DNA from 3 places in the Veillonella sp. 3_1_44 genome. Region 1 is predicted to be linked to each of the others. Evidence: riboswitches for the same ligand, from Rfam matches in the RefSeq annotation. Region 1 holds a riboswitch; each other region holds the start of a gene.
What was found. A riboswitch is a leader RNA that binds a small molecule or an ion and turns the genes downstream of it on or off. The one in region 1 is predicted to bind cobalamin.
Positions count from the first base shown of each region.

Region 2: linked by a shared signal. The riboswitch ahead of HMPREF0873_RS07380 (ABC transporter substrate-binding protein) and the one ahead of HMPREF0873_RS04605 (methylmalonyl-CoA mutase family protein) in region 1 are both predicted to bind cobalamin.
Region 3: linked by a shared signal. The riboswitch ahead of nikB (nickel ABC transporter permease) and the one ahead of HMPREF0873_RS04605 (methylmalonyl-CoA mutase family protein) in region 1 are both predicted to bind cobalamin.

Region 1 is NZ_GG770200.1:203,877-212,306, reverse strand. It holds gene HMPREF0873_RS04620 (hypothetical protein) at 90-347, opposite strand; gene meaB (methylmalonyl Co-A mutase-associated GTPase MeaB) at 708-1,961, opposite strand; gene scpA (methylmalonyl-CoA mutase) at 1,954-4,143, opposite strand; gene HMPREF0873_RS04605 (methylmalonyl-CoA mutase family protein) at 4,148-6,310, opposite strand; cobalamin riboswitch at 6,600-6,776, opposite strand; gene rarD (EamA family transporter RarD) at 6,945-7,841, shown strand; gene HMPREF0873_RS04595 (DUF3829 domain-containing protein) at 7,935-8,430, opposite strand, start outside.
Region 2 is NZ_GG770201.1:161,953-170,382, forward strand. It holds gene HMPREF0873_RS07350 (hypothetical protein) at 1-340, shown strand, start outside; gene HMPREF0873_RS07355 (hypothetical protein) at 483-806, shown strand; gene HMPREF0873_RS07360 (hypothetical protein) at 914-1,111, shown strand; gene HMPREF0873_RS07365 (GNAT family N-acetyltransferase) at 1,130-1,549, shown strand; gene HMPREF0873_RS07370 (GNAT family N-acetyltransferase) at 1,743-2,225, shown strand; gene HMPREF0873_RS07375 (DUF4062 domain-containing protein) at 2,278-3,186, shown strand; cobalamin riboswitch at 3,693-3,882, shown strand; gene HMPREF0873_RS07380 (ABC transporter substrate-binding protein) at 4,086-5,261, shown strand; gene HMPREF0873_RS07385 (ABC transporter substrate-binding protein) at 5,363-6,535, shown strand; gene HMPREF0873_RS07390 (iron ABC transporter permease) at 6,552-7,601, shown strand; gene HMPREF0873_RS07395 (ABC transporter ATP-binding protein) at 7,598-8,377, shown strand.
Region 3 is NZ_GG770200.1:436,145-444,574, forward strand. It holds gene potE (putrescine-ornithine antiporter) at 1-1,082, shown strand, start outside; cobalamin riboswitch at 1,486-1,673, shown strand; gene nikB (nickel ABC transporter permease) at 1,817-2,755, shown strand; gene nikC (nickel transporter permease) at 2,755-3,576, shown strand; gene HMPREF0873_RS05580 (ABC transporter substrate-binding protein) at 3,730-5,298, shown strand; gene HMPREF0873_RS05585 (ABC transporter ATP-binding protein) at 5,311-6,108, shown strand; gene HMPREF0873_RS05590 (ABC transporter ATP-binding protein) at 6,101-6,916, shown strand; gene HMPREF0873_RS05595 (ABC transporter substrate-binding protein) at 7,303-8,430, shown strand, end outside.

The DNA.
Region 1 (8,430 bases):
TGTCCTATAACCCTAAAATTAAAATACAAAAAGGCTGCACTAGAAATGATATACATTCTAGTACAGCCTTTGATACGTTCCTAAATAGATTAGTCTTTTTTAATAAAGCCTACAATGAAGCCACCTACTGACAGTGCAATGCCTAAACCGCTACAGAACATACCAATAGAATACCACAATGTGTAAGATTGGTTATTCTCAGAAATCGCCTTTGCTGCCGCTTGAGCATTTGTAGCATTTCTCGCAATTTCCAAATTAGCCGCCCCTGGATCTGGATTTAATAATAGAATCGCAATACCAATAATTAGAACGACTACACCTACAGGTAATAATAATTTTTTGTTCATTTGAATGCCCCTCTCGTAACATTAAACGATTAATAAATAATATAACTTAATTATACACTGATTTTTGCATTTTAAAAAGATGAACTTATATATTAATCATCTTTTATTAGACAATTAATAGCAAATAATTAGTCGCAATTAGTTATTATGACATAGAAAAAGGCATAGTATGCAACTACTATTGGTCCAAATCCAACAGTGAACATTGATACTATGCCTTTTACAAATACATCTGTAGTTATATCGAAATGCATACGATTGCTAGTGGAGTGCGTATTAAGATAAGTTATGCCGGCTTATCTAATATATATTTAGCAATACGATTATATTTAATAATACAATATGTATTTACCGATCTACTTATTGTAAAGACTTATCGAAAACGCCAATAAGTTCTTCAACGGCTTGAGATTCGCTCATTTCACCGTCTAAGACAGCGGCTTCGACTTCGCCCATGCGACCTTGAATGACTACATTGTTAAAGAATAGGTTGTGCAAGTGTTCGTCAATCATATCGCGTACCCAACGGAGGGATTGTTCTTGACGACGTTTTAAGAAGACCCCATTTTCTTTGCCTTGTTCAGTAAACTCTTGGATAACATCCCACAATTCATCGAGGCCATCCTTTGTAACAGCTGAACATGTATAGGCTTGAGTCTTCCATTTTTCCGTAGCTGGACGGATATAATGTAACATCCGATCGTAATCACTACGAGCAATGAGTGCTCGTTTGAGATTATCTCCATCAGCCTTGTTGACCACAATAGCATCAGCAAGTTCCATAACGCCTTTTTTGATGCCTTGCAATTCATCGCCTGCCCCCGTTAAAACGATGAGCATAAAGAAGTCTACCATGGAACGCACGGTAACTTCGCTTTGCCCAACCCCAACGGTTTCAACGAGAATAATATCGTACCCAGCAGCCTCACAAAGTAGCATAGTTTCTCTACTTTTACGAGCCACACCGCCTAGTGTACCACCAGCTGGCGATGGACGAATATAAGCCTCTGGGTGTTTCGTCAACGTTTCCATCCGCGTTTTATCACCCAAGATACTGCCTTTTGTGACTTGGCTCGTAGGGTCTACAGCCAGTACGGCAACCTTGTAACCCGCTTCAATGAGCATGTTACCGAAGGCTTCAATAAACGTACTTTTACCGGCCCCAGGCACACCAGTAATACCGATGCGCAATGCCTTGCCCGTGCGAGGCAATACGGCTTGCAACACCTGTTGAGCTAGTTTGAAATGGTCCTTATTATTACTTTCTACTAATGTGATAGCCCGTGAAAGTATAACGCGGTCCCCCTGCTCGATACCGCGTACATAATCAGCGACAGTCAATTTCTTTCGCCGCTGTACGGGACGTACCGCTGGAGCCAGATGAGCTGAACTAGATAAGAGGCCGTCATGCATTTCCTTGACGCCTTTCATTACGTGACACGCGTAAGTATCATCTTTCTTCGCTTCTTCTGGCACCCAGTCGGGACGATAGGTACTACCCTCGGTGCTTGCGTTTTTTACACCTAATTCAGGGGCTTTGCCTTCACCAGTGGTGAAAGTTGCGTCCTGTGTATTGCGCAATTCATCCGGAGTAGGCCGTTTGTTATCAGTCATGAGACTCGTCTTGAACGTGACTAGTCAATGTTTCTAGTAATTTTTTCGCCGCTACTGGCAAAACTGTACCAGGGCCAAAGATAGCCACTGCGCCATGTTCGCGTAGGAATTCATAGTCCTGAGCAGGGATTACGCCGCCGATGGCAACTAAAATATCTCCACGGCCCCGCTTGTTGAGTTCCTCTACAAGTTGAGGCAATAATGTCTTATGCCCCGCCGCAAGAGAACTAAATCCGACAATATGAACGTCATTATCCACCGCATCTTGTGCTGTTTCTTCTGGAGTTTGGAACAAAGGTCCGATATCCACGTCAAAGCCCATGTCCGCGAAGGATGTAGCGATAACTTTGGCACCACGGTCATGACCGTCTTGGCCCATCTTCGCAATCATGATACGAGGGCGACGACCTTCGAGTTCTTCAAAGTTATCTGCCATTTGGCGTACTTCTTTGATTACATCGTCATCTTCAAATTCGCTGGAGTATACACCGGAAATAGAGCGAATAACCGCTTTATGACGACCGCATACCTTTTCAACAGCAAAGGAAATCTCACCCAAGGATGCACGAGCACGAGCCGCTTCAAGTGCAAGGGCAAGCAAGTTACCTTCACCCGATTCTGTAGCCTTTGTGATCGCTTCAAGACATGATTGAACCTTTTCTTCATCCCGGTTAGCACGCAATTGTTCGAGACGACGAATTTGCGCTTCCCGTACAGCTGTGTTATCTACGTCGAGGATATCCAATGGATCTTCTTTATCTAGACGATATTTATTGATACCGATGATTGCTTCACGACCAGAGTCGATACGAGCTTGGCGACGTGCGGCAGCTTCTTCGATACGCATCTTAGGAAGCCCTGTGTCGATAGCTTTCGCCATACCGCCAAGGGATTCGATTTCTTGGATATGACCCCAAGCGCGACGAATCAATTCATCAGTCAACGCTTCTACATAGTAGGAACCGCCCCATGGGTCGATAACCTTACATACCTTAGTTTCATCTTGGATGTAAAGCTGAGTGTTACGCGCAATACGTGCAGAGAAGTCCGTAGGCAACGCAATGGCTTCGTCAAGCGCATTTGTATGTAGAGATTGCGTATGACCTAACGCGGCACCCATCGCTTCCATACATGTACGAGCCACGTTGTTGAACGGATCTTGTTCTGTAAGAGACCAACCGGATGTTTGGCTATGTGTACGAAGTGCCATGGATTTAGGATTTTCAGAGCCGAAGCTATTGATAATCTTAGCCCACAACATACGAGCCGCACGCATTTTTGCCACTTCCATGAAGTAGTTTTTACCGATTGCCCAGAAGAAGGACAACCGTGGTGCGAACTGGTCAACATGAAGGCCTGCATTAACACCGGTACGGATATATTCGAGACCATCGGCCAATGTGTAACCTAATTCGATATCTGCAGTAGCGCCCGCTTCTTGCATATGGTAGCCGGAAATGGAGATACTGTTGAACTTAGGCATGTACTGGGATGTATACGCAAAGATATCACCGATAATACGCATAGATGTAGCTGGAGGGTAAATATAGGTATTACGTACCATGAACTCTTTCAAAATATCATTTTGAATTGTACCAGCCATAACCTTTTTATCTACGCCTTGTTCTTCACCAGCCAAGATGTAGAACGCCATTACTGGCAATACGGCGCCGTTCATTGTCATGGATACGGACATTTGATCAAGAGGGATACCGGAGAATAGAATTTCCATGTCGAGGATGGAGTCTACCGCAACACCCGCTTTACCAACGTCACCTACTACACGAGGATGATCGGAATCATAACCACGGTGAGTAGCAAGGTCAAAGGCGATAGACAAACCTTTTTGGCCCGCTGCCAAGTTACGACGATAGAACGCATTGGATTCTTCCGCTGTGGAGAAACCAGCGTACTGACGTACTGTCCAAGGACGAGTAACATACATTGTGGAATAAGGTCCACGCAAGAATGGAGGTACACCAGCCATATAGTCAAGGTGTGTCATTCCTTCATAATCCATCTCTGTATAGAGAGGCTTTAGTTGGATTTGCTCCATTGTTGTATTATATAAATCTTCAAAGCTTTTTCCTGTTTCTTTTTGAAGTTCAGCAAGCCATGCATCGCGAGATGTTGCTGTCTGAGATCCCAAGCCAAGAGAGGAGAAGTCTGGATTTTTAAACATGAGCTCACATCCCTTTCTTATCTTGTAACGTATTCAAGATTTCGTAACAATTTGCACGAACAGAAATGAAGTCGTCCACGCCAGCTTCACGGTATACAGGTTCTAAGTCCTTAGGAGGTGCCCCTGCTAAAATAACCGTTACATGTGGCATAGTTTCTTTCAATTCCTTAGCGAGTGGTGGTACCAATTCTGGATAGGTATCATCTGTAGAACAGATAACAACAACATCAGCACCACTTTCACGAGCAGCTTTCGCCGCATCAGCCGTTGTTTCATGACCATCATTTTTGATAACTTCAAAAGCCCCTACTTCGAAGAAGCCTGTGGAGAAGTCCGCACGAGGTTTATGTTGAGGGATTGGCCCCATATTGGCCAAGAATACCTTCACATTATCTTTCGTACGTTGTTTATAATTCTCAGTGCGCATGCGAAGTGCTTCAAACTGTTCAGTCCAGCGATGGGCTGCAATGGATTCAATCGTTTCGGATGCAATATCGCCAGCATCTAAAGCCTTGCGGATTTGACGTATTGTTAATTTTTGTAATGCACCGAGTTCAATAAGGCCAATCAAAGCGCCTGGCTCTGTCGTACCTGCTTCTAGGGTAGCCTGTGCTTTCACAACAGCATCTGGCTCCGCACTCGCCAAGTACTCTTCGATTTGAGCAACCCGTTTTTGACGCAATGTTTCTTGATTTTCTGGTTTTGGATCAAGCAATTCTTCAGTCATATTCGCATACATGTTGTTACCTACAGCCACATCTTTGCGGAATGCAAGGTTTTTGAAGCGTTCATCAAGAACTGCTTTAACTTGAGCTTGTGGATAGCCTTCTTTCAAGGCTGCTATGATACCACCTTTAGACTCAATAGTTTGGAACTCGGCCCAAATTTTTTCGCATAATTCAGCTGCCAATGTTTCCACATACCAAGAACCACCTACAGGGTCCACTGGTTGACGTAACTCGAACTCAGTTTGTAACATCACTTGAATATTACGGGCAATACGGCGAGAGAAATCGTCAGCTTTGCGAATTGGTTGGTCGAATGGGGACACTTCAAGGCTATTCAAACCGCCTACAACGCCAGAGAATGCTTGTGTTGTATTGCGCAACAAGTTTACATATGGGTCGTATACAGTTTTTGTGAAAGCCGATGTTCTGCCGTGTACATGAACAGCACGGTCAGCTTCTTCGGCACCGAACGCTTCCATGATGCGCGCCCAAAGCACACGTAATGCACGTAATTTAGCAATTTCCATGAAGAAGTTTGCACCCAAGGAGAATGTAAACATCATGCTGTTAGCAATAGTGTGAATATCGATGTTACGTTGTGCCAATTGACGTACGTAGCAAACCGCTGTCGCCAATGCATACGCAACCTCTTGCACATCGTTCGCGCCACCATTAGCGTATACATCGCCAGATACAAGTACAGTTTTAAGCTCTGGAGCTTGTTCTTTAGCCCATACAACAGTATGTGCCATTTCATCAAAGGCTGTATCTAAAGACATATGCAATGTACCATCTTTAGCCCAAACACCAATAGGGTCTGCGCCAACGAGACCTTTCAAGTCAGAGGTCTGTTTTTTAGAGCCTTTCACCGTAGCGGCTAGCATACCGAGCAAGATAGCTGCAGAAGCACCTGTTTCAATGTATAAAGGATTTTCCTTTAAATTAAAACGTTCAATCAATTGGCTACAATCATCCATAGTAGACAGAGATGTACCGCCGATACCAACAGCTGCGCCTACTTGCACATCTTGATCATGGCGTGTTGCTTCATCAAGGCGAATATTGTGAATGGTGCCACCTTTTACAATTTCGTATAAACTTGCATGGTTAGCATCCTTAGGAAAGGATTCGTCTACATATTGGGATACGCCCCAAGAGTCTTTAATATAACCACTTGCCTTTGTGCCACGTAGGAACTCACCTGCTCCAGGATATACACCCTTTGGAATTTTTTCTCCATGCAATGCAGGCGTGTAAATTGGTTGTAACGTAATTCCCTCATAGGTCTTAGTGAACATCTTCTTATGGAAGTCGCCACCTTTTAACGCTTTTTCAACCTCGGCCTGCCATTGTTCATACGTAGGTTTCTTAAACTCATCAAAGGATACAGGTGCTAATAAATCACGTTCAGCATCCTTTGAAGTCTTTTTGTCAGACATATATGTGCCTCCTTTTCAACTCGAAACCATACCGAGAAACAGCGCACCGTACCTGCGAATTGTTAGATATATGAATCACTCGAGCTTTATCTTATTGGACCACATCAACCTCAAAATGTGTCCATCGGTTTAATGTCTATAAAACTTGACGCATATACTCAACATCCACTCTAAGGGCAATAAAAAACGTGCCACCTAAAGTGACACGTAAGGTTTCTTATTGAAAGGTACACTAAAAAATACTGTAGCCAGCATACCCCAATCCCCTTCCTATCGCTCGTAGGTACATAACGGTGATTATCAAATAGGCAGTTCTCCTGGCTCGGGATCATCACCTCGCTTTCGCCTTCCCAGATTACTCCAGTGACATATATGAAAGCAGGCTCATCCTTACAGTGGCGGGACCGCATCGGCTTATACCGATTTCTCTATTAAGTCTTACGACACCTATTCTCTATATTCGTTGTTCTAAGTCCAATATAGTGTAACAATATGCACAAAGTCAATGAACATAACATTTAATCATAAGTACCAAAACTAAAGTTATAACTGAAAATCATATGCAATAACTAAAATGCATGAGTTAAGAATTTAAGGATTAATGATATAATAAGTACTATCACGAGGAGGCATTATGGACCATACAAGTAAAAAAGGGTTAATCACAGCCCTTAGTTGTTATATAATTTGGGGCTTACTCCCTCTATATTGGGCATTATTAAACCATGTTTCACCGTATAATATACTGGCACAACGCATTATCTGGTCAGGTATTTGCATGGCGATCGTTGTATTTGGCCTACATTTTAAACAATTCAAAAAGGACTTTCAATTACTAAAAGAACAACGTTCACAACTATTCCTACTTTTAGTTGCGGCAGTCATCATCAGTGTAAACTGGTTCACCTACATTTGGGCCATCGCCAATAATCAAGTTATGAACACGAGCCTTGGCTATTACATCAACCCACTCTTCAATGTAGTATTAGGTGTCATCCTATTTAAAGAGGTTCTATCTATACCGAAAAAGCTGAGTGTCCTCATCGCTACCATCGGCATCGCCTTACTCACCTATCAGGTAGGATCCTTGCCATTAGTGTCGATGATCCTCGCCGTTTCCTTCGGTCTCTATGGAGCCGTAAAAAAGAAACTGCTCATCTCTCCCTTTACGAGCATCGCCTTTGAGGCTTGGTTATTAACACCGCTAGCCTTACTATATACGACCATGGTCGATAATACCGTGTGGTCCTATTTCGGCACAGACTGGTATACGACCATATTGCTCATAGCCTGCGGTCTAACTACATCTGTCCCATTGGTTCTATTCTCCTATGGTGCGCAGCTATTGCCGCTCAACCTACTAGGTTTCTTGCAATATGTATCCCCTACCATTGCCTTGTTGCTAGCCATCTTTTACTTTGGTGAAAGCTTTGGCACACCACAGATGATTGCCTTCGGTTGTATCTGGATAGCCTTAGTATTATTCTCGTTATCGAGCCAAATTACAACGCGCATTAGCCTAAAAAAGTAAGGTATATCCTATATATCAACTAAAAAGCTGTATCAAATGATACTCTCATTTGATACAGCTTTCTTTTATATAAACGTATTAATCTAACTCATGTTAATCTAACTCATTCATATTGGTCGTATTCAGATTAGAAATGTAATGGTTATAGGCCTCAATCATACGATTATAGTCATTATCTTGTTTTGAACCCATATAGGTACGGATTGCCCCAATTGTAGAGTTTACAGAGGTTTTAACAGAATCATACTTAGGACTAGTAATACCATTTGATACATCACCAATAGCTTGCAACTCTTGATTGATAGCATTTACATCTAATTGTTTTTCACTATCGATCTTTTCTAGGACCGCAGTAAGTCGCAAATGAACCTCTTGTGCTGCAGCTGCATTTTTCTTGCCTGCATCACGCAATTGTTGTAACCGTTGTTGCAAGCGGTCCGTATTGATTTTATGCATAACATTATCAAAGTCAGCATAAATAGGAACAAATTGTTCATACAATTGAACATATTTAGGACCTAATTGTTGCTCCTTAGCATAGTTATCTGTGGTATACCCTTTAGATTTATAGTATGCATCGAGCTCTTCG
Region 2 (8,430 bases), on a different contig from region 1:
TGAGAAAGAGTTAGTGCAATTTTTCGAGCAATTAATAGAATACAATCGTAAAGAACTGATTCTTTGGAGTAAAGCCTTTTGGCAATACAGTGATGAAACTTGGGAAGAATATTCTGATGGTGAATTTCCAAAAGGCGAGGAATTAGATATAGAAGATAAATCAACTATACTTGAGATAGGAAAATATTCTATAACGAGTATTGCTATGTATATGATTGAATTTGATATTTTGAAAAATCATACAGAAATATTAGGAGATTACTATAAACGAATGCATCTTCCTGGTGCAGTGAAATACGCACGAGAAATTAAAGGGCTTTATAAAAGTCTTTTTGGTTAAAATATATAATATAGTTTTAGAAGATAAGGAAATTTTTAAAAAGGTTCTAGATTGATTAGAAAATCTTAACATAGAGCAATTTAGTTTTTCCTCGGATATACTTTAAGGGTGATATGGTATATGTAATTGAATGAGGCCTGAGATGAGCAATTTAGATTTTACTATTTGCTGTACAGTTACTTTCTTCAGCAAGAAGAGGAGAATTCCACCGAATTTAAATAAAGGAATGTATTATCCTCATTTTGTTATAAAAGGTACTGAGGAATATCTTGGTATCAACTTTATTGATGGTGAAGATGTCATCTTTGATAAACCAATTCAAGCTAACGCTTTACCAGTATATGAAACCGTAGATTATTCTGCTATACAAGCAGGTACTGAGTTCTTTATCATGGAAGGCGGCAATATTGTTGGTGAAGGGATTGTAAAAGAAATCTTTCAACATAAACCGTATGGGAGTAAATAACTATGGGTTATAAAAATGTATGTGTAAACTGTAGGATCTCCTTGTCGGAGGGCACAAACTACGAGTTGTTTAACAGAAATAAAACCTGCCCTACGTGCAAAGGTAAAATGTATCTTGTGAACGAGAAGTTTAAGGCTCCTAAAAAATCTAATGATAAAGAATGGAAGATTATCGAGTATTTGTTGTTGAGTGGCTATGATTTCCGTAATCCTTATTGTGGATATGAAGAATGTATTTATTTTGAGTTCCCTAAGAATCTACAAGAGGCAGAGGCGTTTATCCGTGAGATGCGAAAGTTAAAGTAATCATTTGAAGGAGCTTTTATGGCGATTACGTATACCGAAGAAAAGAATTTTACGCCCCAGCAAGTAGCAGAGTTGTTTCTGTCTGTTCGTTGGGTGGTAGGTAAATATCCAGATCGATTACATAAGGCTTTAATGAATTCATCTCGTGTGATTACAGCTTGGAATGGAGATCGTTTAATAGGTCTTATTCGCCTTATGGACGATAGTGAACTTGTGTGTTTCATCAATTATGTGCTGGTTCATCCTGATTATCGGGGCCAAGGTATTGCTGGTCATTTGCTTGAAATGGTGAAAGAGGCTTACAAGTCTTATTTGTATATCAATGTTATGATTGGTGATAGCAAGAATGCACCATTTTACGAGAAGCATGGGTTTAAGATAAAAGATAACTCCTTACCAATGCAATATCGTAATGTGCCTAAGTATACGAAAAAGTAAATATAGTAAATATAAGGTTCAGCAGAAAAAGGCTACATGTAATATCTCTACGTGTAGCCTTTATGGCGTAAAGCGTTTATACTAAAAATGATTTATTTTAGCCGACTCATTTTAAAATGTGTTCTATACAAATATATAAATACATAAGTATATAAGCAAATAAGTACATAAGTATATAAAGAAGGATATTAATATGTTAATACGAAAAGCGACAACCGCAGATTTAGATGTAGTTACACATATCGAAGCAACATGCTTTCCTCCTGCCGAGGCTGCACCTCGTGAGGCTTTTAAGGAACGGTTAAAGTATTACGCAGGTCATTTTTTGATTGCCTTTGATGGAGACACACCTATTGGTTTTATAGATGGTTTTGTGTCTGATGATGAAATCTTAACGGATGAGATGTTCGCAGATGCTTCCTTACATAATCCCAATGGTGCTTGGCAGATGATATTTGGTCTGAATACAATGCCTGAGTATCGGAACCATGGCGTAGGGGGCAGACTGATTGAGGCTTTCATAGAGCTGGCGAGAGAAGAAAAGCGAAAGGGCGTAATTTTAACTTGTAAAAAAGAAAAGATTCCCTATTATGCCAAGTTTGGCATTGTAAATGAAGGTGAATCGGAATCTGATCATGGCGGTGCTAAATGGTATCAAATGCGAAAGGTACTTTAGTTTTAAGCGGTTAAATTGACGGTTTTATTTTTTATAAAAAGGAGATAATAAGATGAATTGTATCAAATATCAGGTTTTTATAAGTTCGACGTACAAAGATTTAATCGAAGAAAGAAAACAAGTATTACAAGTATTGTTAAAGGCAGATTGTATTCCAGCTGGTATGGAAAACTTTGTTGCTACAGATGATGAACAATTTAATGTTATTAAAAATGTTATAGATCTTTGTGATTACTACATTTTGATTCTAGGACGTCGTTATGGTTCAATAAATGCAAGAACGGGAATTAGTTATACTGAAATGGAGTATAACTATGCAATAGAGAGAGGTATTCCTGTTTTGGTATTTTCTATAGATGATTCGGCAGAAATTGATCCTGAAAAGATAGAGAAAGATCCTATAAAAAATGGTAAATTAGCAGAATTCAAAAAGAGAGCTATGAATAATCGCTTAGCAAGTGTGTGGCAGGATATGTCTGATTTAATTGCAAAGGTTGCAATTTCAATTATGCGTGCAAAAACTGAGATAAAGAGACCAGGGTGGCATAGAGGCTCAAATGATAGCCTAAAAACTTTAAGTGAGAAAAATTGTTGTTTAGAGGCTGAAAATACTGAATTAGAAAGTAATTTTTATAATAAGTTGATAGAATTACATTTTGTAGAAAAGGTATATATTTTTACTGATAGTACTAGAGTTGACACGGATAACATTAAAGTTAATTTATCTGAACTGTTTAAATTTGTTTCATTAAGGTTAACAGGTGTTAAAACAGTATTAGCGTTTGAAAATGCAATAAGTGCTTTTAAACCTGGGTATGAAGTTGAAGAACAAGATGCACTAATTGTTAAAAATAAATTTGAGCACTTGAAACTTATAGAATGTTATGTAGGAGATGATAATATTGAATATATAAGATTAACTAATTTAGGCAAATCGATTATGAACAAATTAAATGCATAAATTAATAATCATAATAGGGAAAATATTTTCTACTAGTAACGATTATTTTAATATAAAAAATAATACCAAAGTATTTATTGAAAATAGAAGATTAAATAGATGTTGAGCTGGAAACGCATTCGAGTTGATAGGCTGTAATTACGATATGATATAAAGTGCTTGTAAATATCTAAATTAAAGCATTTCAATGTATATATTAGTTTTACGATTAGATGAGTTCTTAGTGAGAAAAGTATTCTCAATGGTAATGGAATTTATGTTATTTTTTCTAGTATGTATTAGAGTATATCTCATATCTAGAAAAAGGATTATGATAATTCTGTGTTTAATTAATCCATAAAAAGAAATTATAGAATATGTGATAGTCTTAAATGATTGTTATGATAAGAAGCTAAAAGTTAGCAGTGCAGCACTTTTTTTTATATTATGTAGAGCTTTATGCGTATATAGCAGTACCCCTATGTGTTTATTGACATGGTATGCCCCTCATGCTACGATGAGGAAAATCACATATGATTGGGTTAGGTGTCTATTGACTTAATAGAGAATTTGGTACAAGCCAAAGCGGTCACGCCACTGTAACAGCGAGGTACTTTGCATAGAGGGTGAAATGCTCTCGGTCACTGAAGTTTTTGGGAAGGCGCAAAGTAACGTTGAACTGGAGCCAGGAGAACTGCCTAATTAACAATTGCCAATTGACCTGCGAGAGACAGGGATGGGGATTGATATAGATGAATTTATACTAGCTATGCATAGTTGAAAGCTCATACTATATGCTAGCTTATTAGGCGTGGTAGTTAGTCTAACTGAGATGACAGCCCGTTTCCTCTTCGTGGGGAGACGGGCTTTTTATGTGCACTTATAGTGATAGTTTTAGTTTGAGAGAAGAGAGGGATTTCATGGTTAAACAGAAAAGAAAATGTATGGCTTACATAGCCACGGTTTTCCTCCTAATTGTTAGTATGCTCATCGCTGCATGTGGAGGTTCTAGCGAAACGAAAAAAGATACGGCGCAAAATAACAAGCCAATCGAAATCACAGACGTAACAGGTCGTACGGTAACGCTTAAAAAGCCAGCAGAGAGAGTTGTCTTACAGTGGAGTGGTGCCGGTGGTCCATTCTTTACGATTTCCGCACTTATGGGCAAGGATACGCCGAAGGTTATTGCCGGCATGGATACATCTTTGCAGGATTATAGAGCGGATATGTGGAAGCACTTTACTGCTGAAATGCCTGAGTTAGCTAAGATTCCAGTAGTGGGTACAGTCGGTGATAAAACATTTAACGTGGAGCAAGTTATTTCCTTGAACCCAGATGTTATTTTCATTCCTGTTGACTTGAAAGAACAATATGAGTCCGATGCTAAACCAAAACTAGATGCAGCAGGTGTACAAACGATTTATATCGACTACCATGCTGAAAAACTTGAAAGTCATCAAAAATCCATCGAAGCCATCGGCAAGGCTTTAGGTAAAGAAGAACGAGCTGCAGAAATTAGCAAGTTCTATACGGATCGTGTGACAAGAGTTCTCGACCGTGTTAGTAAAATTAACAAACCAAAACCAACTGTTTACCTTGAAGTTGGTATGAATGGTCCGGAAGAATTTGGTAATTCCTTTAGTAGCAATTACTCTTGGGGGGCATTAGCTACCATGGCTGGTGCTGATGTAATCACAAAAGATGCTATTAAAAAGTCATCTCCAATTAATCCTGAGTTTGTATTGGAAAAGAATCCAGACATCATTATGATTATGGGTTCTTACTGGCCTAAGAAACCAACTTCTATGCGTTTAGGTTTTGAAGCTACTGAAGATTCGTCTCAGGCGTTGTTGAAAGCTTTCACCACAGAACGTCAAGGTTGGAGCGAATTAAAAGCTGTTGAAAATAAACAAGTTTACTCTGCGCACCACGGTCTTCCACGTGAAGTCTTTGATGCAGCCGTATTCGAATATTTAGCAAAAACCTTCTATCCTGAAGAGTTTAAAGATGTAGATCCTGAAGCTACACTTAAAGAGTTCTATGACAAATTCTTGCCATTCTCTTATAGTGGCATCTGGTTTATGCATATGAATTAGGGTTGTGTTGTGCGTGAAGGAGCTGATGATGTAAAACCCAAATAAATGCTGTTATATATTGTGTTTATTAGAACTTATTAAGTTTGGAATCGAGGTATTCTATGGTTAAGAAAAAGAAATTTATGGCTTATCTTGCCACGGTGCTCCTGCTAGTTGTGAGCATGATTATGACAGCTTGTGGTGGTCCAGCAGATACGAAAAAGGATGCGGCACAATCTGGCAAACAAATTGAGATTACAGACGTAACAGGTCAAAAGGTTACGTTGAAAAAGCCCGCAGAACGCGTAGTAGTTCAATTGAGTGCTTCTGGTGGTGCGTTCTTGACTATGGCTGCGTTGCAAGGCAAAGATGTGGCTAAGACTATTGTTGGTATTGACCCTTATTTAAGCAAATTGCGTACAGATATGTGGGATCGCTACAAATCTGAAGTGCCAGAGTTGGAAAAAATTCCTCTCATTGGTAACGTAAATGATAAAACATTTGATGTGGAAAAAGTAATTTCCTTAAACCCAGATGTTATCTTCATGCCTTTATATTTCAAAGATCAATATGAAGCTGATTACAAACCTAAAATCGATGCAGCTGGCATTCCTACTATCTATATCGATTACCATGCGGAAAAGCTTGAAAATCACCAAAAATCTATCGAAGCTATCGGTAAAGCATTGGGTAAAGAAGAGCGTGCAGCAGAAATCAACAAGTTCTATACTGACCGTTTAACACGAGTGATGGACCGCATTAGCAAAATCAATAAACCAAAACCAACTGTTTACATTGAAACAGGTAACGAAGGTCCAGAAGGTTTAGGTTTTGCGTATAGTGCAAACGTAGCATGGGGCGCATTAGCAACGCAAGTTGGTGGCGACCTTATTACAAAAGATGTAGTTCAAAAAGCAGGCCCTGTTAACCCAGAATTTATTTTAGAAAGAAACCCAGATATCATCATGATCATCGGTTCTTACTGGCCTAAGAAACCGACTTCCATGCGTTTAGGTTTTGATACAAATGAAGCTAAATCTCAAGAATTGTTGAAAGCTTTCACTACAGAACGTCAAGGCTGGCCTGAATTGAAAGCAGTTCAATCTAAAAATGTTTTTTCTACTCACCATGGTTTACCTCGTGAAGTATATGACGTTGCAGTATTTGAATACTTAGCTAAAACATTCTATCCTGAGGAATTCAAGGATGTAGATCCTGAAGGCACACTTAAGGAATTCTATGACAAATTCCTTCCATTCTCTTACGGTGGCGTTTGGTTTATGCAGTTGAACTAAAAAGGGGTTTTGTATAGTGACGGAAACTAACAATCAGTACGATTATAAAAAACAGAGCTATAAAAAGCTCATGTTTATTATCATTGGTCTGATCATTTGTGCGGTAAGTTTTGTTACCGATATTATTGTAGGTCCTGCATCACTTACGTTAAGTGATGTATGGCTCGCATTAACAGACCCAGCAGAGGTATCCAAAAACGCATATGTTATCATTTGGTCGATTCGTCTTCCGACGGCCATTATGGCATTGCTCGTAGGTGCTTCTTTGGGCATTGCTGGTGCTGGCATGCAGACTATTCTTGATAACCCGTTATCTAGCCCATATACACTTGGTATATCCGCAGGGGCTGGCTTCGGTGCATCTCTCATGGTTGTTGTAGGCGCTAGTGCATTAGAGTTTTTAGGTGTCTTTATGGTTCCATTTGGCGCCTTTGTATTCGCTAGTTTGACGAGTTTCTTTATCTATTCCATCAATAAGATTAAGAACTTCTCCTCTGAAACGATGATTCTCGCCGGTATCGGCATGATGTTCTTGTTCCAAGCGCTTCAATCCTTGATGCAATATATGGCATCTCCTGAGGCCCTTCAAAACATCGTGTTCTGGACGATGGGTAGTTTAGCTAAGGCAAATTGGGTGAACATCTCTATTGTTCTTATCGTGCTAGTAATCATGCTACCGCTTATGATGCGTGAATCTTGGCGTTTAACAGCATTAAAATTAGGCGATGAAAAGGCTTCTGGTCTTGGTGTTAATGTTGAAAGCTTACGAGTAAAAGTGTTTGCTTTCATCTCCATCATTACAGCCGTTGCCGTTTCTTTCGTTGGAACCATTGGTTTTATCGGTATTGTAGGACCACATATTGCACGTATGCTTGTGGGTGAGGATCAACGGTATTTCTTACCGTTATCTGCAGTGTGTGGCATGGCGATTTTGTCTCTCGCATCTATTGCGAGTAAGATGCTCGTTCCTGGGGCGATGTTCCCAATCGGTATTGTGACAGCAATCATCGGTGTACCTTTCTTCTTCTCGTTGGTATTAACTAGGAAAAGGAGCTATTTCAAATGATTGAAGTTCATAATCTAACCTTTGGTTATTCCTCTACGGAAGACGGACAGATCTTAAAGGGCGTTGATTTTGCTGCTAAAACAGGTAAATTGACTGCGCTCATTGGTACTAACGGTGCTGGTAAATCTACACTTTTAAAAACAATCATGGGTATCTTGAAAGGAAAGGGCGAGATTTCCGTTAATGGTAAACCTGTATCTCAATATTCTACAAAGGATTTTAGTAGTACAGTGAGCTATTTGTCTCAAGATAATGACTGTAAAGTCAATCTATCTGTTTTTGAAGTCGTTATGCTAGGGCGCATGGGGTCCATGTCCTTCCGCGTAAGTGATGAGGATATTGCAGCCACACAAGAGGTATTGGAACGGTTGAACTTACAGCGCTTTGCATCGCGCAGCATCATGGAGCTCAGCGGTGGTCAACGCCAACTTGTGTTCATGGCGCAAGCCCTTGTAAAAGAACCTAAAATCTTAATTCTTGATGAACCGACAAGTGCTTTAGATTTGCACAAGCAATTTGACTTGTTAACATTGCTAAAAAAACTGACTCAAGAAAATGATTTTACAACGCTCGTAACATTGCATCATCTTGATCTGGCGGCTATGTTCGCAGATGAAATCATCGTGCTTAAAGAGGGTACAGTATATGCTCAAGGCGCGCCGAAAGACATCTTTACAGAAGCCATGATGGAAGATGTATACCGTGTTAAAACGAAAATTTATATGGATGACAATGGGCTACCTCATGTTATTCCATTAGAAGCTATTATTAATTAATAGGATTCTTTGTGATTGCACTGATCTATTATAGTGTTGGTACTATTTGTTAT
Region 3 (8,430 bases), 230 kb from region 1:
ATTTTATGGCGAGCTATGCTTACAGCATATCTCTCATCATTGCTAATATCGCCATCGCGGTATCTGCCGTAGGTTATGGCGCAGCTTTCTTTGGTGTTGACCTCAATGCGACACAAACAAGTCAAGTAACAATTGTGCTCTTGTGGTTTGCAGCGATTCTAAACTTCAGAGGGAATCGTTTCACAGGTCGACTCAGCAATATGACTATTTGGGGCTCTATTGTTCCGGTTTTATTAATCGGTACAATCGGCTGGTATTGGTTTGATCCATCTATCTATTGGGCGGCATGGAACCCAAATGATCTTCCGCTTTATGATGCGGTAAAACAATCTATTTCCCTAACTTTATGGGGCTTCCTAGGATTTGAGTCCGCAGCGGCTAATGCTGATGCTGTTGAGAATCCAAAGAAAAACGTACCTATCGCAACTGTGGCGGGTACATTAGCAGTGGCAGTGGTTTATATCTTGTCCACAAACGTTATGGCAGGTATTGTGCCTAACGTTGATTTATTAAATTCTAACGCACCATTCGGTTTGACATTCGTATACATGTTCAATGATACAATTGCAAACATCGTTATGGCTGCTATGGTTATTTCTTGCTTTGGCGCTTTGCTTTGCTGGCAATTCACATTGTCTCGCGTCTTCAAAAGTGCAGCAGAACATGGTTACTTCCCTAAAATATTCGCTCGTGTAAATAGCAAAGATGCTCCTGTTCGTGGTGTATTGATTTTACTCGCTGTTGAAACATTACTTACTTTATTCACTGCAAGCGAATCCTTGCGTGAGCAGTTTGAAATCCTAGTAAACTTAGCGGTTGTAACTAACGTAGTACCGTATGTATTGTGCATCTTGGCAGTACCTACAATGATGCGTATGGCTGGCGTAGCTGAAAGTCGTATTAAACGCTCTAATTACTTGTTCGGTATAGGCGTTCTTTACTGCCTATATGCAATCTACGCATGTGGCTTTGATGCTATGGTAGGTAGCGCAGTGGCAGTAAGCATAGGCTTGGTGATCTATGTTTTGCGTAAAGCGTGGGATACACGCAGAGCACACCGCTTACAACAAAGTATTGATTAACTGAATACATCTCGTCTTATTAGAGGCTATTACTTGGTAATAGCCTCTTTTTTATCATAATCATGCATTAGACTTATAATTAATGCGAGCTAGATATGAAAAAATATAAAGAGTATTATTATTAATCAAATTTTTGCTGTGTATAAAAAGATTTTATAATAAAGTTTTTACATTGCTTTATTATTATTAAAATTAATATATATACCGTCATATACAGTAAATATAATAAAAAATTATTTATATAAGTTAATTTATATAATTTTATGCAGGATTGTGAATTTAATCATTAATCAATATTTTTTATCAGTATAAAAATTATATTGAAAATATGCGAAATACATATACCCATAAGGGGTATATGTATTGTAAATAGAGTGTTAATATAGTATATTTATAATCGATAAAAATGAATGAACTAGTGAGTGTCGGTATTTACCGAGCGTAAAAGAGGAAAATGGGTGAAAAACCCATACTATGCAAATAGCTGTAATGAGGAGCAAGGTTTCATTATAGGGTCACTGGGAAACTGGGAAGGCCGAAATGTTGCGATGAATCAGAGTCAGAAAGCCTGCTCTAAAGGCATGGTATGCATATGCTGTGCTTAATTTGGGTTAGTCGGGCGACTAACCTTTTTTCGTTCCCTAGCCTTTAAGCTTCATCGCTATATAAAAAGCTAGTACCATTAGTTTGTCATTTGAATTGTTGTTAGTGTTTAGAGAGTTTAGGAGGCGCCTATGGGCAAACGCTTTGTCAAACAATTGGGGCAATTTATTGTTACCTTGTTTGGCATCACATTTTTGACATTTTGTCTCACCTATTTAGCACCAGGTGACCCAGTAACGATGTTACTTGAAACGGCAGATACTATCGTATCTCAGGAGCTTATCGATGAAACTCGAGCTCAGCTTGGGTTAGATAAACCATTTGTAGTACAGTATGCAAACTGGGTCGTCAATGCCGCACAAGGTGATTTAGGGATGAGTTATTCTGCTAAAAAACCAGTAGTAGATCGTATGTTGGAGGCTTTACCAGGTACATTAATGTTAGCGGGTACGGCTTTAGTATTTACGCTGCTCTATGCATTGCCTGCAGGTATTATAAGCGCCTTAAATCGTAACAAATGGGTTGATTATGTGTTGAGATTTCTATCCTTCGTAGGCGTATCTATGCCTACGTTCTGGTTAGGTCTTGTACTGATTTACATCTTCGGTCTTAAATTGGGCCTTGTACCGATTGCATCCTCTCGAGTGACTGCGTCTGGTGTTATTTTGCCCGCTATTACTTTGGCAGTTGTTGTTGGGTCTAAATACATGCGTCAAGTGCGGCTAGTTATCCTTGAGGAAATGCAAAAGGATTATGTTATTGGCGCTCGTGCTCGCGGTGTTAGTGAGATAAAAATTTTATTCGGTCATATTTTACCTAATGCGGTGTTACCACTCATCACTATTCTTGGTGTTGTTATTGGTTGGTTACTAGGTGGTGTGGCAGTCGTAGAAATGGTATTCTCTTGGCCGGGACTTGGGAATATGGCAATTTATGCTATTACTATGCGCGATTATCCATTGATTGAAGGTTTTGTGTTGTGGGTTGCTTTAGCATATATGTGTATTAACGCATTGGTTGATGCATCATATATCTTATTAGACCCTAGATTGAAAAGGGAGAGAGCATAATGGCAGAATTTATTCAAAAACATAAATTGTTCTCTTTCTATAGTGGGTTGATGATTATCATTGTTCTCATCGCTATCTTTGCACCCTGGCTTGCACCGGGCGATGCTTTCACCTCAAATATAAGTCAGGCATTGCAAGCACCAAGCAGCCAACATTGGTTTGGTACAGATAAATTAGGACGTGATGTATTATCTCGTATCATTTATGGTACTCAATTATCCTTGTTCATGGGCGTATCCATCGTCGTTATCATGGTGAGCATTGGTACTATCATCGGTGCTATAGCAGGCTATTTTGGCGGTAAAGTTGAAATGGTTCTTATGCGTTTAGCAGACATCATGTTATCATTCCCTGGTATCGTATTGGCTATTGCTATTGCTGGTATTCTAGGTGGTAGCATTGTAAATACGATTTTAGCCTTATCTGTTGTAGGTTGGGCAAAATATGCTCGTATTGTACGTTCTATGACGCTCAAGGTGCGCGGTGAGGAATATGTAACGGCTGCTGTTATGATGGGCGCATCTACGACGGCCATCATCAGACGTCATATCATTCCTAATATTATGCCTCTCGTTATTACAACAGGTGCATTAGATATCGGGGCTATCATGATTGAGGTAGCAGGTTTATCCTTCCTTGGCTTTGGTGCTCAGCCACCGACTCCAGAATGGGGTCTTATGCTTAACGAGGGTCGCCAGTACTTGCAAACGAGTCCATGGCTCATGGCATTCCCTGGTATGTCCATCCTTATCGTGGTTGCTATTTTTAATCTTTGGTCTGACTCCTTACGAGATGTAGTGGATCCAAAAAATCAAGGATAAAATTGTTTTTACCTTCATAAATTTGAATCTTTATCTAGTGAAAGTTTCATTATGACTGGTAAGAAATTATGGTTTTTCCATCACAACTATTTTAGATAGTGATGATGTTAAATGTTTTTATGTTTTACATGTAGTTGTAAAAGGAGATTTTAAATGAAAAAATCTTGGAAAAAGGCCCTATTAGCAGGTCTTAGTATTGTAATGATGGGTTCCTTCATAGCTGGTTGTGGGTCTGATAATAATGGTGCTGCTAACAAAGATGTATTAAAAGTAGGCGTTACTAACTTCGCATCCACATTAGAACCTACAGAAAACTTCTTCGCATGGGTTGTAATGCGCTATGGTGTAGGTGAAACATTGGCTAAGTTTGACGAACAAATGAAACCTCAACCATGGATTGCATCTAAATGGGAAGTATCCCCAGACCATAAAACGTGGACTTTCACAATCAATGATAAGGTGAAATTCTCCAATGGTAAAAAAGTTGATGCAGCAGCTGTAAAGGCGTCTATTGAACGTGCTTTTGCAAAGTCTAATCGTGCGAAAACATTCTTCGAATATGACTCTATGGAAGCTAATGGTCAACAATTAGTTATTCATACAACAAAAGAATATCCTAATATGCCTGGCCTTTTAGCGGATCCGTTGTTCCTAATCGTTGACGTTCAAGCTGAAAAAGATGGCCGTAACTTTGCGAAGGAAGGTCCTATCGGTACAGGCCCATATGTAGTTAAATCCTTCACTAAAGAACGTGCTGAAATGGCTGCGAACGAAAACTACTGGGATGGTACAGTACCATTTAAAACTGTAGAAATTCCTTCCATCGATGACCCTAATACGCGTGCTTTGAGCTTACAATCTGGCGACGTAGATATGGCTGTTAACATCGGTCCTGGTGAAATTGGTTTATTCCAAGGCAATGATAAATTCAAAGTAGATGAAATCGCATCTCTTCGTGTCGTATTGGCCCGTATTAATCAAAAAGGTATTCTTGGGGATGACAAAGTTCGTGCTGCAGTTATCTCTGCAACAGACCGTAAAAACTATGCTGATGTATTGTTAAAAGGTACATTTATTCCTGGTTCTGCTCCAATTCCACCATCCATGGACTATGGCTTCAACGATTTGAAAGATCCTAATGCGTATAATCCTGAACGTTCTAAACAATTGTTGGCTGAAGATGGTTGGAAAGATACTGATGGCGATGGGATCCTTGATAAAGATGGCAAACCATTAACATTCAACTTCATAGTATATAACTCTCGTGCAGAATTACCACTTTATGCAGAAGCTGTTCAAGCAGACCTTAAAAAGGTTGGCATCGATATGAAAATCAAAACAGTTGACTATAACTTGATCGATAAAATGGGTCAAGACGGCGACTATGATATGCTTATCTCCAACATTGTAACAGCTAATACAGGTGATCCAATCTGGTTCTTGGCTAACTATTGGCACACTAACAACAATGGCTCCAACCCTCAAAATGGTTCTGGTTACTCCAATCCACAAGTTGACCAATTGTTAGATGCAGCTGAAACTGAATTCGACCCAGCAAAACGTCGTGATTACGCAATGCAAATTCAACAATTGTTGATGAATGATGGTGCTGCATTATTCTTAGGCTATCCTAAAACTAATATCGTTACAGGTTCTTACTTGAAAGGTGCTGTAATGTACCCAAGTGATTACTACTGGATTACTAACAAAATTACAAAATAGTGAGGAGCTATAATGGCAGAAAACATACTAACTGTAGAAAACCTTAACATTGCGTACCAAGGTGTGCCTGCTGTTATGGATGTGAACTTTACCTTGGAACGCGGTAAGGTATTAACCATTGTAGGTGAGTCCGGATCCGGTAAAACTACTGTAATCCGGGCCCTCATGGGTTTATTATCTGTAGGTGGTGAGGTTACAGACGGTACAATGATCTTTAACGGTCACAACCTTCGTACCCTATCTAAGTCAGAATGGAGAGCCATACGTGGTAAAGATATGGCTATGATTTTCCAAGATAGTGGTAGTGCATTAGATCCAATTGTTCGCATTGGTAAACAATTTAGAGAATTGTTTACATCTCATATTGAAATCACTAATGATGAATGTGATCGACGAGCAATTGAGTTATTAGAATCTGTATCTCTTCCTAATGGAGCGGATATATTGCGCCGTTATCCACACGAATTATCTGGTGGTCAACGTCAACGTGTTGGTATTGCTATGGCGTTAGCATTGGACCCAGCATTACTCATCGGTGACGAACCGACATCTGCACTCGATGTAACAACACAATCTCAAGTGGTTATGCAAATGCTTGAACTAGCTAAAGAGCATAATTCTGCAATAGTCATGGTAACTCATAACCTTGGTGTAGCAGCGTATATGTCTGACTATATTATTGTTATGAAAAAGGGCCGTGTTGTAGATGCTGGAACCCCACAAGACATTTTGGAAAATCCATCTAATGAATATACGAAACAACTAAAAGACGCTGTGCCAACATTGGGAGGAGGTCGTTACATTGACTAATTACGCAGTAGAAATTAAGAATGTATGTAAACGATTCCCACTTCCTACTGGTGGTGAGCTTGAAGCATGTAAGGATATTAATATAACTCTCGAAAAAGGTCAGTCCCTTGGGATTGTAGGGGAATCTGGCTCTGGGAAAACAACATTGGTTCGTATGATTATGAAGATGCTTCCTATTACGGAAGGCGAGATTTATGTAGATGGTGTAGAGATTCAACATATGAATTCTGAACAAACGAAAGAATATCGTAAAAAGATTCAAATGGTATTCCAAGATCCATCTGCAGCTTTTAACCCACGTATGAAGGTTAAAGATATCATTCTTGAGCCACTTTATAATTTTGGTCTTCTTGAAAAGGGAAAAGAAGAGCAAATCGCAGGTGACTACCTGGAAATGGTAGATTTACCTCGCGAGTTTATGCATCGCTATCCTCATGAAATGTCTGGTGGTCAACGCCAACGTGTTGCCATTGCTCGTGCTATCGTTTTAGAGCCCGAAATCCTCGTGTTAGACGAGGCTACTAGTGCCCTAGATGTATCTGTACAAGACTCCATTGCGTACCTTTTGGCGCGTTTACAAAAAAAGAAAAATTTAACATACCTATTTATTGCTCATGATATTGCCTTTATTCGTACGATGTGCCACAAGGTGGTCGTAATGTACAAAGGTGCTATCGTTGAAGAACTAGATGCTTTCCACTTGGCGGATGCAAAACATCCATATACAAAGGTTTTATTGAGCTCTATCTTTGAAATTGGTCAAGATCATAAGCCGCTTACCTTGGATGAGGCTGCATTAGAAGCTTAATAGGAAAATTTACTTTCAAAATTTCAAAAGTATAAATTTGAAATGTAGAGAGTTACATCGGATAGGTAAACTTAAAATAGCAGTTAGTTTCAAGACTAACTGCTATTTTTATGCATAGTTAAGATATGAAATTTTTTAATAGATATATTGAAATGTTTCTCAAATTATACATTGTGTTAACACCTAATATATAGTATAGTTGACTGTATAAAATATACCCCTATGGGTATAACAAGATATGCTCATATGAAGTGATGTACATAGATTCTCTTTATATTAACTATTGTAAAAGCAGGTTATATTTACTAGATTATGTTAATGCAAAAAATAGTGAGTATCTGAGTATAAATAGATAGTTAATGTGTGTAGAAAGGTTAGGTGTATAAATGAAAGGATTACGCAAGGCTTTACTAATTGGTATGACCCTTGGTGTGACTATGCTCGGGACTATTGGTTGTATGAATCAAGATTCTGCTTCATCTAATGATGTATTAAAGGTAGGGGCTATTAGTTTTGCTGGCACATTAGAACCAACGGAAAATTATTTTAGTTGGGCCGTTGTACGATTTGGTATAGGTGAAACGCTTATCAAGTTTGATGATCAAATGAAAGCAACGCCTTGGCTTGCCACCTCTTGGAAGCAAGGTGATGACAAGTTAACATGGACTTTCACCATCAATGATAAAGTTAAATTCTCAAATGGTAATAGTTTGACAGCTGAGGCGGTAAAAGCATCTTTAGAACGAACTTTTGCTAAAAGTAAACGAGCAAAAACGTTCTTTAACTATACAGAAATTACTGCTAACGGTCAGGAGTTGACCATCAAGACTGACAAGGAATATTATAATTTGCCCAACTTGTTAGGAGATCCATTGTTTTTGATTATGGATGTGACAGCAGAGGCGAATGGTCGTGATATTGCAAAGGAAGGTCCTATTGGTACTGGTCCATATGTAGTATCCTCTTTCACAAAAGAGCGTGCTGAACTAAAGCGCAATGATAATTACTGGGATGGCAAGGCAGGCTTTGCTAAGGTTGAAATCCCATCTATTAATGATGCGAATACTCGTGCTATGGCGTTACAAGCGGGCGATGTAGATATGGCCGTTAACATTGGACCTGGTGAATATAGTATCTTCCAAAATGATAAGAAATTCACTATCTATGAAGTGGCTTCCTTGCGTGACGTATTTGTTCGTATGGGGCAAAAAGGGAAACTACGAAATCCAAATCTTCGTGCAGCCCTCATTGCAGCAGCAGACCGTGAGTCTTATGCGAAGAACCTCATGAAGGATACCTTCGTAGCCGGTAAGGCTCCATTGCCACCATCCATAGACTATGGCTTTAACCAATTGCGTGATCCTAATAAATATAATGTAGAACGTGCTAAAGAATTACTGAAACGTGAAGGTTATGAAGATACAAATGGCGACGGTATTGTAGATAAAGACGGTGAAAACCTCGTACTTGATTTTTATGCCTACACAACTCGTCCTGAATTGCCATTATATGCG